DNA from 3 places in the Bacillus marinisedimentorum genome. Region 3 is predicted to be linked to each of the others. Evidence: riboswitches for the same ligand, from Rfam matches in the RefSeq annotation. Region 3 holds a riboswitch; each other region holds the start of a gene.
What was found. Region 3 has a riboswitch for cyclic di-GMP ahead of A4U59_RS00710 (EAL domain-containing protein). Riboswitches for the same ligand answer to the same signal wherever they lie in the genome.
Positions count from the first base shown of each region.

Region 1 (5,943 bases), on a different contig from region 3:
TCTATTGGACTGTCCTAACCTTCATAGAGTTTGATTGTAAATAACAGCCTTCTTTCTTGCTAGCTGGTTCAGCTCTGAGAGAGAAGACGCTGCATCGCATAATCATTCACCAGCTATTTAGCTTCTGGATTCAGTTAGAAATCACAAAGGGAAAATAGCCGATAAAAACGTCCAGGTTTCTCACTAAGTAGTTCCGATACTGTGGAGAAAATCTAAATTAACATGTGAAATGACATGCAAAAACACACTACTTTCAGCACCATAATTAACAGTATAAATAGCAAACAAAAGACGCTTGGATTTTTATTTTCCAAGCGTCCTTTTTATATTCTTTTATTCAATTAAAGCCCCCGTTTGTTGAATAAGGTCCAACTTCAGTTTGCTTTCACATACATTTTTGCAATGTGATGGTACCTGTTGATTTCCGCTGCAGGGGGTCCGCTTTCACCCAAGGGCACAAGGGCGACATCTGTTCCTGCTTCCCTCCGGTCGCACTCACAGTGTCTTCTTTGCCGCGGGGCGGGCGCTGAGCTTCCTCGCTTACGCTGCGGGGTCTCAGCTGTCCCGCTACTCCCGCTGGAGTCTCACCCCCTTCCGCTCCAATCAACTGGTGAATGAGCAACGTTTCCAAGCCACATCGTAATAAATTGAAATACTTAAAAAGAGAAACAGCGCTGGAATGAAGATAACGCGACATGGTTGGCAGTATCAACATTCCTGCATATCGTTTGTTTCGCTTTACTGAAATCGCCTGTTACACCATCAAGGGCAACGAATGGTTGGAAAGCAACCGTTTCATAGCGTATATCGTATACCGATTCTTCTTGCCTCCCGTAGGTACCAGTGTAGAGGGGAAATAATTATAATGATCTAAACTCCTCTGACTTGAGGCATTTTTATCGTCTATCGCTTGGTTGGTACGATATGATCGATTGATAGATGCTTGATCAAAACGTTCATTAAAATGGGATTGGAATGTTTGGCCTGGCAACTAAGCGGATTGGAGTGGAAGGCATGAGACTCCTCGAAAATAAAGAGCGATTTCTTCGTGCGGTGAGGATTCAAGGAAGCTTATTCAATGTCCTGCGGGACTAGCGAACAGGAAAGACCCCGCAGCGCAGCGAGGAGGCTTGCCGGACGCCCCGCGGAAAGCGAATGCCTGCAACGGAAAGGAAAGGACAAACTTCAGGAATGTCATTTTTCTTCTTCCACTATCCTGCCTTGAAATAGATTGCTATCCGATAACTGAACCCGCAACTTTCATGCAGGCTGCTTGAAAGTTGCGCCATTCTTCTCCGGGAAGTTATGTCTTAGCTCTTAATAGGAAATTAAGTGGGATAAATGGGGGTGAATATAACTATCCGAAATAAAAGATCAATCTTAATTGAAAATATACGGACATAAAATCAAGGTAGTCTACGAATAGGACTTTTCTCGGAGAAGATTGCCCGATTAAAGCAGGTTTTCAGTCTGATTCAATGTCCGAAAGAGGAAAATGCTGATCTATTAGGGTAGGGAAAATGAAAAAAGACACTTTATATATATCGGATAAATCAATGTATTTTTTCAGTGGAAAAATGCTTATTTTACAGACTTTTTCTAAGAGGTACAAAATGCACAAAAAACTTACTCAGGCCAACAAAAACTGATTCTAAATTCACAATAAAATGACAGGAAAAGATAAGGAAAAGGCTTGATGGTTAAAAAGTATGTCGTACTTTATGATGGAGTCAAAGAAACATATCGGATTCAACGACATCTCTCGCTGAATCTCGATAAAGGCAAAACTGGTGAAAACCAGTGACGCAAAGCTACAGGGGCTAAGGTGCATTTGCACTATGCCAGCCAGTTACCGAAAGATTTAATAGGGGGGTCGTTATGCATATTGATGGATTTTCATCTAACCCCGCTTTCGGTAAAGGCGGGGTTAATTTTTTTTGCTGGAGGTGATCCCGGACATGAAGCTGCTGAATACGGCGAACGGAATTGTCGTTGCTGAACGGATAACGAATGCACACTCATTTTTTTCCAGATTGAAAGGTTTGATGTTCACACGGGCGTTTCCAGCCGGTTCTGCACTTCATATTCAACCCTGCCGTTCGATCCACACGTTTTTCATGAATTACGCCATCGATGTTGTTTTTGTTGACAGCCATTTTGAAGTGGTGGCTGTACTCGAAAACATGCAACCAAAAAGAGTGAGCAAAGTGTACAGTGAGGCAGCCTCAGCCATCGAGCTGCCTGCAGGAACGATCGAAAGAACAGGAATCAATCCGGGAATGATTTTGACGAGAATAAGAAGGGGAGGAAACGACTTATGATGAACAAGATGAAAGGCCTTCTTTTTGAAGAAGAAGGACAGGGTATGACGGAGTATGGTCTGGTTCTAGGTATTATTGCGATTGCAGTTGTAGGGATATTGGTTGCGATGAGAGGGGAAATTACCACTCTGTTCGAAAATGCCAAAACTGCACTTACAAATGCCAATTCAGGTTCTTCCACTACACCATAATTACAGCCTGGATAAGAAAGCCTTGCGCACAGGAAGCGCAGGGCTTTTTTTGAAATAAGGAAAGGAGGCACAGGAGATGGCGACATTGTTGCTGATTGTGATCCTGGCAGTCTGTGTTGTGACCGATATCCGGAGCCGGAAAATTTATAATGCGGTGCTGTTTCCAGCTCTTGGCGCCGCCTTTTTGATCAGTTCAGTTACGGATGGTGCAGCGGGCTTCCTTGATTCACTTGCCGGCTTCGGACTCGGGTTTGCGATTTTGCTGATCCCGTATTTCATGGGCGGCATGGGGGCGGGGGACGTGAAGCTGCTGGCGGTAATCGGCGCGGTCAAAGGCCCGGTATTTGTTGCCAATACGAGCATTTACATGGCGCTTGCCGGCGGTGTCATGGCGCTGTTCATCATGCTGTTTCGGCGCGGGGCGTTCCGCAGGCTGTCGGCAATACTTTATTTTTTCACCGCCAGGAAGTCCGGCGTGAACATGCCGCTGCTTCTGGATAAAAGCAATCTGAGCGGCACGTATCCGTATGGTGTCGCCATCGCGGCGGGTGCGGTCATCAGCCTGCTGTGGAAAGAGGGGATGATGCTGTGAAAAAGGATGAACGGGGCCAGGCGCTGGTTGAAACTGCCCTTCTCATTCCGGTGATGCTGTTTATCATGGCCGGCATTTTTGATTTCGGGCGCGTGTTTTATTACAGCATCCATATGCAGCTGGCGGCCCAGGAAACGGTGAGGCTCGGCGGGCTCGGGCAGACGGAGGTTGAAATGGAAACGTTTGCAAGGGACTATTTCCAGGGGGAAAACACACAATTGACTATCAGCGTCACTGCAGATAACGGCAGGCGTTCAGGCGAGTATATCACGGTCCATTTCGATTACTCCGTCGATCTCGTAACACCGGTCTTGTCCACGATTCTTTCTGGAAATATCCCGATCTCGGCCGATTCGACAATTCGGATAGAATGAGGTGGCGCTGTTGAATGTGAAGCTGAAAAAATTGTCAGGTGATGAACGCGGCAATGTCATGGTGCTTGCCGCAATCGGAATGATGGCCATGCTTGCAATGGCTGGGCTTGTGCTCGATGGCGGTATGCTGTTTTACACGAAGAGCCATCTGCAGAAAACGGCCAATGCCGCAGCCCTTTCGGGGGCGCAGGAGCTGACGGGTGAGGAGGCGGAAGTGACGGCGATTGTACACGATGTGCTGGCGGCCCATGATGAGGACCCGAGCCTCCAGGCTGTGAGAGTCGTGAAGGGACAATCCGTCCGGGTCAATCTGCAAAAAGATGTGCCGCTTCTGTTTGCGAAAATTTTCGGTATCGAGTCTGCTCCTGTCGATGCGGAGTCAGCCGCCGGGATCGGGCCGATGGCACGGGCTGCAGGCGCAGCTCCGCTTGGTATTGATGACTCCATCCCGCTCGAGTTCGGCAGGACATATAAATTGAAAGTGGATGAGACCGAAGTGGATACAGGCGTGTTCGGCATCCTTGCACTCGGAGGCCCTGGTGCGAAAACGTATGAAGAGAATTTGCGCAGTGGATATGACGAGGAAATCAAGGCTGGTGACATCCTTGAAACCGAAACCGGCAACATTGCCGGCAAAACAAGGACGGTCATTCAGGAGCTTGTTAACCAATGTCCTTATAATGAAGGCGATCCAATTGACAGGGATTGTTCAAGGGTCCTTCTCATTCCTGTATACAAGCCGTACAACCAGGAATCAAACCAGATGAAACAGGTGGAAGTCACAGGTTTTGCGTACTTCTTCATTACCGAGCCGATGGATTTGCTCGATACGGCGATCACAGGGATGTTCATCAAACGGACAGGAACGGGTTTTATTGATGGATCAGTCCGTGACAGCGGTGCTTATGGAATTAGATTAATAGAGTAGGTGATACAGAGTGCGGTCAAAATTCACTTTATTTGCTGCAATATTGATGGGTATTATTACAACCTTTTTATTCTATCAATATATGGAACGGTTTGATGCTGCTGCGGCGGCGGACGAAAAGACTGTGCAGGTGGTGGCGGTAAAAGAACCTGTCGGAAAGAATACGGCGCTTTTTGAAAATATGCTTAAAAAAGTGGATGTGCCGCAGCAAGCTGTTCATCCAAATGCAGTATTATCGATGGAAGATGCTGCAGGAAAAGTGACAACAGCACGGCTTGAAACGGATGAAATTGTGCTTTCGCACCATCTTCAGGAAACTGAAGATGAAAGTTTGATTGTTTCCCGTAAGGTAACAGCTGGCAAAAGGGCGGTATCAATCGGCGTCAACCTTGTCCAATCGGTTTCCAATTTAATTGAACCGGAAGATGACGTCGATGTGATTTTTTCAGAAGTGAAGAAAGAAGGGGAAGAGGAGAAAGTCATTTCTAAACTGCTGCTCAGTAAAAAACGGGTGCTGGCCGTCGGCAGGAAAATGGTGGAAACGAAAGAAGGGGACGAGTACGCTGAATACACATCAGTGACGCTCGAGCTGGCTGCAGATGAGGCAGTGAAGCTGGTGAATGCAAGTGAACGGGGGCCGATCCATATCACGCTCCATTCCAGAGTAACCGATAAAGGAGGAGAAAATGATGGCGGCGGAACAGAAGCAAACGAATAAGAACGGTAAATTGATCGCGGTTTGCAGCGGCAAAGGCGGATCCGGCCGGACGGCCTTGAGCGTTAATCTCGCTGCCGCCATCGTAAAGAAAAACAAGAATGTCGCGCTGGTGGATGCCGATCTTCAATTCGGCGATATCAGCCTTGCGATGGATTTGCAGGCTGGCATCACAATTAAGGATGCGGCTGAAGAAGCGGAAAGGCTGGATGCAATCGGCATGGAAAGTTATTTGACAGGACATGAAAGCGGCGTAAAGGTACTCCCGGCTCCGGAACGTCCTGAATATGCAGACCTTGTAACGAACGAAAAGCTCGGCCGAATCCTTGAACTGCTTCTTGAACAGTTCGATTATGTAGTTGCTGATACTGAGGTGGGTCTGACCGAACGGAGTGTCCATCTGTTTGAGCAGGCCGATGAAATCCTGCTGTTGACCAATCTGGAAATGGCAGCCCTGAAAAATACGAAACGGATGCTTGAGACGCTGGAAACGCTTGGCTTGCGGGAAAAGATCCGCCTCGTCATTAATCGCGCCGACATGGAAAGTGTCATAAAAGGTGAAGATGTCCCGGGGATTATCGGCATGGAAGATCCGATATATATCCCGAACGATTTTCAAATTGTATCAAGGTCGATCAATATCGGCGTGCCGTTCGTTGTGAATAACGGAAAAAGCAATGTGGCCAGGGCTGTATTCAAAATGGCTGAAACGGTTGCTTCAGGAACTGCCGCGCCTTTGCGTCCTAAGAAAAATTCGTTTCTCTCCAAACTGATTCCCAGGTCCAGCCGGTCGACAGGATATTCTGGTACGAGGTGATGAAT
Region 1 is NZ_LWBL02000021.1:5,246-11,188, reverse strand. It holds cyclic di-GMP riboswitch class I at 1,771-1,857, shown strand; gene A4U59_RS06395 (DUF192 domain-containing protein) at 1,959-2,321, shown strand; gene A4U59_RS06390 (Flp family type IVb pilin) at 2,318-2,512, shown strand; gene A4U59_RS06385 (A24 family peptidase) at 2,589-3,104, shown strand; gene A4U59_RS06380 (TadE/TadG family type IV pilus assembly protein) at 3,101-3,478, shown strand; gene A4U59_RS06375 (pilus assembly protein TadG-related protein) at 3,495-4,406, shown strand; gene cpaB (Flp pilus assembly protein CpaB) at 4,417-5,124, shown strand; gene A4U59_RS06365 (CpaE/TadZ family protein) at 5,096-5,938, shown strand.
Region 1: it holds a riboswitch for cyclic di-GMP, as region 3 does, so the genes downstream of both, A4U59_RS06395 (DUF192 domain-containing protein) here and A4U59_RS00710 (EAL domain-containing protein) in region 3, are expected to answer to the same signal.

Region 2 (5,943 bases), on a different contig from region 3:
GATTCCGTATATTGAAATAGGTCAGCGCTCTTTAAGTACACATAGTTCCTGACAACGACAACGGCGTGATAGTCTTTAAAATCCAGCAGTCTCCGGTCTTCCTCTCCGGGTTCCTCAACTGATATCACTTTTTTCGCAAAGCTGATTTCGAGGCCTTTTTCATCTTCAAGGTATTCATAAATCGAATGTTCACACGCCCTTTTTGTCAGTTCCGGCACAAAAGATGTAAGGAAGAAATCTTTATCAAGGATAACCTTTTCCCCGTCTATTTCGCGTACTCTTACTACTTTCCAAACGTCTTCATTGCCTTTAATCTGCAGTTGCTCCTGCAAGTAATCATCCGGTTCCAAAATGCCGAGTTCTTTTACGATGGTTCGTGTGCTTTGCCCCATTTTATCGGCGAGTTCCCGGAAACTGACCATTCCCGAGACAGGAAAATCATATCGCTTCAAATCCAACACGATTGATCCCTTTCCCCGGATTTTTTGGATGAACCCATTTTGGGCAAGTAAATTAAGGGCCTTTCGAATCGTCTCCCGCGAAACGCCGTACATATCCATTAACTCGTGCTCGGATGGAAGTTTTGTATCCGGTTTCATTTTTCCGCTTTCTATTTGCTCAGAAATCTCCTGATAGATTATTTTATATTTGTTATTCATACTCCCCTGCTCCTTTTTCCAGGCTGTCCGGCAGTGCCGAATCAAAATGGATGAAAGCAGGCAAAGGTTGCCTCCGCCTGCCTATAAATTATTTTTTCAAATGATAGACAACAGATTCATATGGCCGCAGCGTCATGTTCCTGAAATCCTGGGGCGGCTCAGAATAATTGCCGATGAGGACATCACTGATGCACCCTTTTACATCAATGTGATCCGGCAGGGTGAATTTCGCTTCATCGCCGAAGAAATTGTTGACGACCAGAAGCGTTTCGTTATCCCCTTTCCGGATATAAGCAAAAATTTCCGGATCATATTCATGGAGCAATTCATATTCGCCATAAGTGATCAAATCCACTTCTTTACGAAGCTGAATCAGTTTTTGATAGTGATAGAAAATGGACTCCCTGTCTTCAAGAGCATTTTCAGCGTTAACTTCCTTATAGTTTTCCGGAACATTGATCCATGGTGTTCCAGTAGTGAAGCCAGCATGCTTCTCTTTATTCCACTGGACTGGCGTCCTTGAATTATCACGGGATTTTTGCTTGATGATTTCAATGATTTCCTTTTCCGGCAAGCCTTTTTCCTCTTTCAGCAGCTTATACATATTCAATGTTTCCACATCGCGGTAATCATCAATTTTATCAAACTTCGGGTTTGTCATGCCGAATTCTTCACCCTGAAAAATGTAAGGGGTTCCCTGCATCATATGAATCGTTGTCGCCAGCATTTTTGCCGATTCATTGAAATACGTCTTGTCATTTCCGTATCTGGTGACGACCCGCGGCTGATCATGGTTACACCAGAACAAAGCGTTCCAGCCTCCGCCCTTGTACATCCCTTCCTGCCATTTCGTAAGAATACGTTTCAGAGCAAGAAAGTCCATCGCACCCAGCGCCCATTTTTCACCATTTGGATAGTCCACTTTCAAATGGTGGAAGTTGAATGTCATACTCAGTTCTTCCCGCGCGGGGTTGGAATATTTCACACAGTCTTCTATTGTCGTGGATGACATTTCACCGACTGTCATTGCCTCGTACATTGACAGGACTTCCGTATTCATTTCATGGAGATATTCATGGACGCGCGGGCCGTCTGTGTAAAACTTCCTGCCGTCGCCGGAATCATCATCCGGAAAGTCCTGGTTTTTAGAAATCAAGTTGATGACATCCAGCCGGAATCCATCAATTCCTTTCTCAAACCAATAATGCATCATGTCGTACACTTGCCGGCGGACTTCTTCGTTTTCCCAATTCAAATCTGCCTGGGTTACATCGAATAGGTGCAGGTAATATTGTCCTGTCTGCTCATCATATTGCCAGGCATTACCTCCAAATTTAGACTCCCAGTTCGTCGGCGGGTCTCCGTTTTCCTTGCCGTCTTTCCAAATATAATAGTTGCGGTAACGATTATCCTTGGATTTGCGAGATTCCTGGAACCATTCATGCTCAGTAGATGTATGATTCACGACCAGGTCCATGATGACTTTCAGGCCGCGGCCATGTGCTTCCTCAAGCAGCCTTTCGAAATCCTCCATTGTTCCATACTCTTCATGGACGGCATAATAATCACTGATATCATAGCCGTTATCACGCTGGGGAGATTGGTAAACCGGTGTCAGCCACAACACATCGACACCAAGCTTTTTAAAATAATCAAGCTTTGCGATGATACCCGGAATGTCACCTATTCCATTTCCGGTTGTATCATTGAAACTTTTCGGATAGATTTGATATACAACGGCTTTGCGCCACCATTCTTTGTAGTTCATACTAAAACCTCCAGACATCGTTGGTTGGTAGTCTATATTGAAACGGCACTGGCTGAACAGCTCTCGCCGATTCCAGCATAAATCGCTGCTGACGATGGCCTCTGTCCGATTGCATTGTTCATTTATAAGCATACAAGTGACTGCGGGCGAACAGAAGAAACAAGGTCCGCTCCGAGGAATGAATGGGAAGGCTTATCTGGAAGCCTGCATAGGAAGTTGGTTCCCCTGTAAGACTATCATCTAATATGACCTTGCCGAAAAACGACAATCCGGTTTAACACAGCTTGATGAAAAATAAACAATAAGTTCTGTATCGGTCTTATGAATTTTCCCTTAAAACAAAAATAAATCACGTAAGCGGTTTCGGTTAATCCTTTCATCCAAAGTATACTTGTCTATACAAGTAGAGTCAATTCTGCAATTAAATTTTTTACTCGTATAGGGGAACAGTTATCTTACGATTACAGGATAAAGTAACGTTGTATCTGATTTACCCCGTTCGCGGTAAAGGATAATCCTCACCATTCCCGAAAAGGAATGAATACAAGCCAATCATTTACGGAAACCTTTTTTGGCCATTTGTCCAACGAATGAATGATAATTTTGAAATAAATTTAAAAAATAGGGTAAATATGGTATTATAACTTAAGATAACCCTGGTTACACCGATATAATGGGTAGAGATATGATAAAAGGCAAATTAAGTGAAAGCTTAAGACGCAAAGCTACAGGGGCTAACCGATTCCTCGCATGCCAGCCAGCTGCTCGCAAACTTCTGGTCAATCGACCGGAAAGGGTGATGTGAAATGAACCGCCACAAACGGCTTACAACAGAGATAGAGGAATTACGGCAAAATCTTTATAAAGCGGCTTCGGCAGCTGAAACGTATACATCCGCGGAAGTGATCAATTTGAGTAAGAAGCTTGATACTAAACTTAATGAATTGACAGGCTATATACAGCAATCAAGCACCGGCCAGACATCATAGGAAGGTGTTATTCGAAGTACCCTGTTTCAGCATGTGAAACACAAGCATGAAAAAAGACGGCTATGGCTTTGCCGTCTTGATCAGTCGCGCTTTTTAGGTTTGGCGTGCCATGCTTCGCCAAATATTTCCCCGTCAGGTCCAACATGGTACATTGCCAGCCAGGATGCCTCCTTTGCTCCATCCAGGCTGATGTAAACTTCCCACCCATCACTCGCTGCATTATTTTCCACTTTAGACACTTGCATCTTGTCTTTCTGAGCATTTTCGACACTGTATTCCATCATATCCTCTTTTGCCTGACTCAAGGCAATTTTTTCAGCTTTTTCACTCGTGATCTCCTCTGATGCCTGCACTCCGCAACCCGACAGCAAGATGAATGAACATATGAAGACAGCTTTGAGGTTACTCATTCTTTCCCACCTTTGTTTCTCGTTTACTATTCTTTACCCCAATTTTTGAAAATTCACTCATAGGCAGGGGAAAACTGACACAGAAGATGGTTATTGAAAACGAAAAAGAGGCCCCACGGCCTCTTTTAATGAATCAATGGTTGTCTTTATAAATGACTAGCAAACCTTCCAATTTACTTCCGTCATCTGAGGTAATGCCATATCTTACATCGAGGATTTCCGCATCCTCATTATCCCGGAACCACCTGTTCGCTTCTTCCGCATTGTTGAATCGTACAATCCTTGTCTCTCCAGCTTTAACATTCAAAGGCATTTTTTACAACATCTCCTTCAATTAGTCTCCGAAATTCTTTTCCCTTGCAGGTTAACATCCAAACAGGGTTTCGTCATTGCGGCTTAAGTACCTTTTTCCAGTTCCTCTACCTTTTTATCTGCCGCTTCCTTGAAGCACTTTATCGTTTTGACAAACACTACAGCTGTGTATGCAGATGCGGCAAAACCAGTTGCAATCTGCCATTCGTTCCAGCTTGCATTTGCAACATATACCCCTGATGCAACAATGTATAAAAATGTAACGAGGGCATGAATCTTCCAGGCAGGGTATAGAAATTGAATCAAGCTAACAATGGAAAAGGTGACAGTCAGCCAGGCCACTATGTATATGCTCATAAAGAAAATTAAATCCAAGCGCTCCCCTTCTTTCCAAACTTGAATGTTTTAGCCTTTTATTGCTTTACCCTATTTCGGATTGTATTATTCTGCATTTTCGTTACTACCTTAGATTCTTGTTGAAAATATGAATTCCTGTCATTTTTTCAAATTTAGAACTTTTGTTGGCTGGCTGACATCCTCCATCAGACAAAAGACATACAGATGCAGAAGAGGCGCTCGTCATGCAGCAGATTATACAGAAATCCATTTGATTTCCGTTTCACCGGCCGCTTTTTCAGCTTTATGGAAAGGGGCAGCACGCAACGTTTGGAAAGAAATTTCTAATGAATAATAATCCCATATTTCTCCATAATAATTCCCGTTTCCGCTTCTTCCTCCTGCAAAAGAAGAAAAAGTATACAAATATTGTTCTGAAAGGGATCGGCTCTGTGCACTCGGCAGCATCTCAATTGTCGTAATCGTGCTCCTCACTGTGCGTCCGCTTTCATCCACAACCGTTTCCACCTTGTAAACGACCGGCTTTGCTTCCAGGAAACGTTCTGTTTTCAACGAAGCTTCATGAAGGGAAAATTGCTGTGTACACCCGGCAAGGATTATAATCGCGCTTAGAAATGGTAAAATGGTTCGTTTTATTATGAACATCGTTTTTCATCCTTACGATTCAAAAATGGTATGTCTTCTTTACTTTAAATCTGATGCCGTACAATTACACACAGCAAATGACCGGGAGATTGGTCCATTGTTGTGATGAGTGCGAACACTCGCTTGGATATCCAGTTTTTTGGAGGATTTGATGAATATATTCATATCAGGATGGAGCAATGGCTTGTTAAAAAAGAACAAATGCACAAGGCGCCCGCTTAGCAGCGTACGCATAAGCGGGGTACCCGCAGGGAGGTCCTCTTTCCTCCCGGAGGGGATCACCCACTTATGACGCAGCCGCTGGCGCTGGACGATTCCCTTCTTGCTTTTTATCCACAACATTTAAATTTTATAATATCCTTAACAGTGAAAAAGGCTTCTGCGAAGCAGCGCTTTGGAAAGGAAGTTGATTTCAGCTGCAGATACTCCCTTTCAGGGGGGCGTACAAGAGCGGCGTCCGTTCCTGCTTCCGAATGACAAAGAGCGCTTTAACAAAATAAAGATTATATAGAAAAACGGTCAGTGGCTTAACTTAAACCTCTGACCGTTTTTCATATGTGATTTAGTTGTTATTTGGGTGGCGAAAGAAAATATTTTAATACATATGTGAGTAGGCTTTTTTCTCTTCAGGATCCCAGCTGATGATGCTGATTGGTTCGTCAAACGACTTTACATAAATGTAAATCGGTACATAGCCAGGAAGTGCGCCTGTTACAACCTGGTTGTACAGATATTCCGTAAACGCGACTTTTTCCGCATAACTTGTAATTTCCACCGGCATTTCAATCGTCAGCTGTTGAAGC
Region 2 is NZ_LWBL02000024.1:12,163-18,105, forward strand. It holds gene treR (trehalose operon repressor) at 1-659, opposite strand, end outside; gene treC (alpha,alpha-phosphotrehalase) at 748-2,427, opposite strand; cyclic di-GMP riboswitch class I at 3,112-3,196, shown strand; gene A4U59_RS07075 (aspartyl-phosphate phosphatase Spo0E family protein) at 3,234-3,416, shown strand; gene A4U59_RS07080 (hypothetical protein) at 3,497-3,826, opposite strand; gene A4U59_RS07085 (hypothetical protein) at 3,960-4,139, opposite strand; gene A4U59_RS07090 (hypothetical protein) at 4,223-4,495, opposite strand; gene A4U59_RS07095 (hypothetical protein) at 4,730-5,140, opposite strand; gene A4U59_RS07105 (CamS family sex pheromone protein) at 5,736-5,943, opposite strand, start outside.
Region 2: it holds a riboswitch for cyclic di-GMP, as region 3 does, so the genes downstream of both, A4U59_RS07075 (aspartyl-phosphate phosphatase Spo0E family protein) here and A4U59_RS00710 (EAL domain-containing protein) in region 3, are expected to answer to the same signal.

Region 3 (5,943 bases):
TGACGGAAAACGGTATTAAAGTGTGGAGATATCAAAGCCGCCTTTTTCCCATGCCGGGAATCCGCCCTTAAGTATGATGGTGTTAAAACCTGCCATTTTTAGTACTGCAGCAGTCTGTGAAGCAGTTTGTCCGGAATAGCAGACGACTGCGACTTGCTTATCTTTCGGAATTTCCGCCATCTTTTGTCCGACCTGCGCAAATGGAATGTTCACCGCTCCATTGATGTGCCCCTTCGTGAAGTCCTCAGGGCTACGGATATCCAGAATGAAAAGCTGGTCGGCAGCAAGGCTGACTTGCTCGTTCATTTTTTCCACATCGATCATGTTCACATTTTCAGGGAGGTTGTTGAAGTACGCTTCTGCTGCTTCAGCAATGATAGCCGTTTCATCGACAACAGGCTCTGCTGTTGCTTCTGTATTTTCCGCACTTTCTTCAGCTGCCGCCGTATCATCTGCAGGCGCTTCCGCCTCTTCATCACCGCTGCAGGCTGTAAGGAACCCCGTCAAAGATAAAGACAGCACCAGCATCATAAGTAACGCTTTTGATTTTTTCCACCACATCTTGTTTCCCTCCGTTTTCGTTCAAAATAATGTTCAAACCCCAAAACAATGTCCGGACAACCAGCTTGCACCCCCCTTTAATTGGACTGCATGCTATGAATTGGACAACTTCATTTATGATTATACATTGCTGATATACCTTGCGGAGTAGGGCAGAACCATAGTTTGAGAAGTATTCACATGCTAAAGAATTTTTTTGGAACATTATCTTTGAACACAGATTATTTGTTGTTTTAACACATATGGATGCTATAATTGGCAACTTCGCATAGAAAAAGACAGGTGAGAAAGCAGCGGCTTCCTTTCCTGTTTTTTCCTAAATAGAAAATGAGCAGTTTCTCACTGCTCATAGCTGCATCCTGTTCCGAAAATGTTCCTATCACTTTCAAGTTTAGGTTGTTGGTTTTAAAGTTATCACTCCACATTTCTCCAATGCTTTCCGATAAGGAAAACTTAATAAAGCTACTTCATAGAAGATGCCGGTTCAGAGAGATAATCCGGTTTACCAAGCGCATAACCCTGGCCTAATGGGATACCGATATCATGGATGAATTCAGCAACCCGGACATCTTCAATCCCTTCCATGATCAGTTTTGTTTTAGGAGAAATAGACTGGACAAAACCTTTTAGGAAGGTCTGTTTACTACGATTTTTCAGAAGATTTTCAGCAAGGTACTTGTCCATTTTAATATAAGAAGGATTCAGCTCGAACAGCCGTTCAAAAGAAGATGATTCCTTCCCGAAGTCGTCTATTGCAATGGAAAACCCGTGCTTTTTCAGTTCTCTCACTTGCTTTTTAAATAACTGCATATCCGAAATTTTTTCAGCTTCGCTTATCTCAAACACCACCTGGCCGGCAGGGAATTTAAGTTTCCATTTCAATTGCAGGATTTCTTTTAAAAATCGCTCATCCATAAGGGTGGAAGGGAAGACATTCACGAACAAATGACACTTCCTTGTATATCCATTAAAAAATCTGACCACCGCCTGGTATACGGATCGCATATCCGCTTCATTCAAACTGTCATGGTTCGATTTTTCTTCAAAGTATGCTTCAGGGCCCATTTGCTGACCGGTTCGCAGGAGCGCTTCATATCCGTAAATTTTGTTGGCATCAAGATCATAAATCGGCTGGTACAGATGGTAAAACGTGTCCTTAAGGCTTTGATTTGCCTGCAAAGCCATCCCTCCTCTCAAAATAAAAAAGATATCCACGTGAAAAAAGCACACACGAAGATATCTCTTGTAATGTGTCTTTTTCGGCGGCCCGACTACCGTAGAACAATACCTTAGGTTCGTAGCTTTGCGTCCCTGCTTTTCAACAGGTTTGCCATTATCGAAAGTCACGATATTATTTAAATATTAATACATCCTACTTCAATCCTATATATCGACATAATTATTCATTTGTTTACCTCTTTTTATATAAAAAATGTTAAAAATAAAGTAAAAAAGAACTAACGAAGATTCGAGAGAGCAAGTCGTAAAATGAAAACTCCCTCTTGCTATAAAAGAGGGGGCCTACTTTGAGTCCGTGAGATTCCGGTTATCTATTTCGTCTCGCAGCAGTTCTATAAACTCTTCGGATAAATTGAATTCAAGTGCTATTTTGTAAGCATCCAGTAATTCCTTCCAATCCAACAATTTCAAACTATTCAAGCGATTCCCTCCTGTTCGTTAACCAGTAACAATTTTACACAATCCTTTCGAGGGCAATATGAACCAATCGTTAATCATATGTATTTGAGCTGATCACGGAGTTCCTTACCGACAACTGTAATCAAAACGTTCGCAAGCGGACTGCATTTGTTTAGGGCTTTTGAGGGTTGTAACTTCATGTTTTGCAAAAAACAAAGAACAGCTGTGATGAAGTGATCTCCCTCAGCACTACGCTGAAAACCGAACCTGTTAGTGGAATGGTTAAAGTTTGTTGTTGATCATTCGCCATACAGAGTAAATACAAAAAGAATGGAAACCATTGAAGAGAAAAGTGTAATTAATAGAGGGAGTTTAATGAGCCAAATTTATGGGAGTTATACTTTTGCTGCTGAATAACAGCATTGACCTTTAACATGCCCATTTTTTAAGATAAGAGGATTTTTGATATCAAAGAAGAATATATTAACAATAATTATTTATTGTGATACGATAAATAATGTCTTGAAATCATATTAACGCTAAATAAGCGAGGTGCTTTTTATGAAACATGGTTCACCCCTTTTTTTAAAGATAGCTGTTTTTCTTATTGGGACTCCAGTTCTTGCGTTAAGTGTATTTGGGTTGGTTTGGTTAGCCGATCATCCTGTAAATCCCGATTATGCCTATATACTGTATCCCATAGTAGCAGGTTTGTATGTAACAGTAATACCGTTTTACATTGCATTGTTTAATGCGTTCAGGCTTTTAAGTTATATTGATAAGAACGAAGCTTTCTCCCAAATTTCTGTTAAAGCTTTAAAGAATATAAAATACTGTGCAATCACAATCAGTGCCTTTTATGTGATAATGATGCCATTCGTTTTTCTCGCAGCAGAGCTGGACGATGCCCCGGGTCTCATAATAGTCGGAATGGTCCCTATCTTTGCTTCAATGGTGATCGCAGTATTCGCTGCTGTTCTTCAAAGGCTTTTACAAGAGGCGATTATTATAAAATCAGAAAATGACTTAGTGGTCTGAGGTGATACCAATGGCAATCATAATCAACATTGATGTGATGCTGGCTAAAAGGAAAATGAGCGTGACGGAACTTTCTGAGAGGGTTGGAATAACAATGGCAAACCTTTCAATATTGAAAAATGGAAAGGCAAAAGCAATCAGGCTTTCAACGTTAGAGTCAATTTGCAAAGCATTAGAATGCCAACCTGGGGATATTTTAGAATACAAAAATGATGAAGACACAAAAGGATAAACAAAACATAGCAAGAAATGAAAATGAACCTGGTAAAACAGCAAGGGGTTCCGATAAGATCACAAAGTGAAAAAGCCTTAGAATAACTCCATCAGCAAGAGAAGGCCGACTCAATTAACGGAGTCGGTTTTCTAATTCGAAACAATGTCATCTTCAACTAAAGTACCGTTTAGCGGAATGAATAGGATAGTGTCTACTGGAACTTACCTGTACCTTTCCGCTGCAGGCTTTCGCTTACACTACGTGCCACAAGTGCGGCATCCGTCCCTGTTTCCCACCGATCGCACTCACGGTGTCGCCTTCGCCGCCGCGTCTTTCATCAAGTGCAAAACAACATCCTCTTTTGCGCCGTTTAAACTAATGGTTATCTAGTCGAAAAGGAAATAAAACGATTTTCCACTGCAGACACTACCCTATAACCACATTAAATACGGTGCAAATCTTTATTCACACAAACTTTCAGGATTTTTCACAATTGTTTGCTATTCTGTGGCTAGACCAATATCTGGATGGTAGATTATATGAAGATAATAAAGTTATTTAAAAGAAGAAAAGGCGTTGAATTGAGCCCTGTTCTGATAAGCGGTTTTCTTTTCGTGTTTTCATTCTTTTTCCAGACAACGGCGGCTGGTGCCGAATCGGTTGTCAGGCTGCAGCCGGGCGATTCGGTTCAGCAGGCGGTCGATCAGGCGGAAACCGGTGACCGGATTGTGCTGGAAAAGGGGACATACCGCGAAAACGTGACGATTTCCAAATCGGTGGTCCTTGAAGGGGAGAAGGGCGCTGTCATTGACGGGGGCGGAAGAGGCAGCATCATAGAAATCATCTCTGATCACACGATTATAAAGGGATTGACCCTTTTGGCAAGCGGACAGACTGGGAATGATGCAGGCATCCATGTATCCGGAGCACACAATGTAATTGAAAACAACACGCTGCAGCGTGTCCATTTTGGCGTATACGTAGAGGAAGCCGAAGGCAACGTCATCCGGAATAACAGGATAAACGGTTATCCTGTCCATTTTTCCAGGCGCGGCAACGGGATTCACCTTTTCAAAGGATCCGGCAATGAAGCATCCGGGAATGAAATTACAGGCATGCAGGATGGCATTTACTTCGATTTTGCCAAAGAGAGCAAAATTGAAATGAACCAGATCAGCGATTCGCGCTACGGTCTCCACTTGATGTTCGCAGAAGGCGGCGAAGCTGAGGGAAACACGCTGTCTGAAAATATAACCGGCCTGATGGTCATGGGAACGAAAAATATTAAGTTCGAGCGGAACACGGTGACCCGCCAGTTAAATTACCGGGGGTATGGTGTCCTTATCTTCGATTCGGAAAAGATCGAGCTGCTGAATAACAGAGTGGAATATAACAGCACTGGGCTGAGCCTGCAGGATGCCAGGGATAGTGTCATCAAAGGGAATCTCTTTGCCGGAAACCATATCGGCATCCACTTAAAAGACGAAAACAGCAGAAACATGGTGAGTGGAAACCGGTTTACCGGCAATGTCGTCCAGACGAAAATTGTGGAACAGAAAGAACCGCTTGATGACGGTTCTTCAGGGAATTACTGGGATGATTACCGCGGATTCGATACAGATGGAGACGGCATCGGTGAAATTCCGTATGAATCTGGAACGATGTATGACCGGCTCGTTTTTGAAAACCCTGAGCTGCAGTTTTACTTTGAAAGCCCGGCAATCAAAATGTGGGCAGCTGCTGAGAAATGGATGCCCTCCCTTGCGTCTGAAAAAGGTGTGGACAGATATCCGCTGACAAATCCGCCGGGAGAAGAAGAGGACACAGTTCAAGAAGGGCCGAACCGATGGCAGATCGGCATCCTTTCAATCATACTGTTGTTGCTAACGGGTGCAATTGTGTATGGGAGTGTGAAAAGATGAGAATTCTAAAGGTTGGAATCGTGATGATTGCTGCAGTTTTGTTTATCCTTGCCGGCTGTGGAAAAGAGCAGAGCTATGAACCGGAAAAAATAAATCCTGATATCGATGCATGTATCGTCTGTAATATGTCGGTTGCCCATACCGATTATGCGACACAGCTCATTCTCGAAGATGGGACCGTCCACAAGTTCGATGACATCGGCTGCATGATGGAATATATTAACGGGGAAGGCAAGGAGGAAGAAATCAAGAAAAAGTATGTCCGTGATGTGGAGACAGCGGAATGGGTTGAACTCGAAGAAGCGGGGTTTGCCTACGATGAAGATTTTTGGACGCCGATGGCTTATGGTGTGCTGTCATTCGAATCGGAAGAGAAGGCAAAGCAATATATTGAACACGAAGGCAAGGGCCGGCTGCTGAGTTATCAGGAAATAACAGATTTTGATTGGGAAGGCCACTGATATGTGGACGATTGCCAGGCAGGAGTTGCGCATCATCCTGCGCAGTAAATGGATATTCAGTTTTGCCTTCTTATTCGCGCTTCTCGCAGTCATCATTACAACCTTTGGG
Region 3 is NZ_LWBL02000005.1:49,473-55,415, reverse strand. It holds gene A4U59_RS00715 (rhodanese-like domain-containing protein) at 16-561, opposite strand; gene A4U59_RS00710 (EAL domain-containing protein) at 1,024-1,740, opposite strand; cyclic di-GMP riboswitch class I at 1,820-1,903, opposite strand; gene sda (sporulation histidine kinase inhibitor Sda) at 2,083-2,202, opposite strand; gene A4U59_RS00705 (DUF2975 domain-containing protein) at 2,761-3,237, shown strand; gene A4U59_RS00700 (helix-turn-helix domain-containing protein) at 3,248-3,469, shown strand; gene nosD (nitrous oxide reductase family maturation protein NosD) at 3,991-5,373, shown strand; gene A4U59_RS00690 (nitrous oxide reductase accessory protein NosL) at 5,370-5,834, shown strand; gene A4U59_RS00685 (ABC transporter permease) at 5,815-5,943, shown strand, end outside.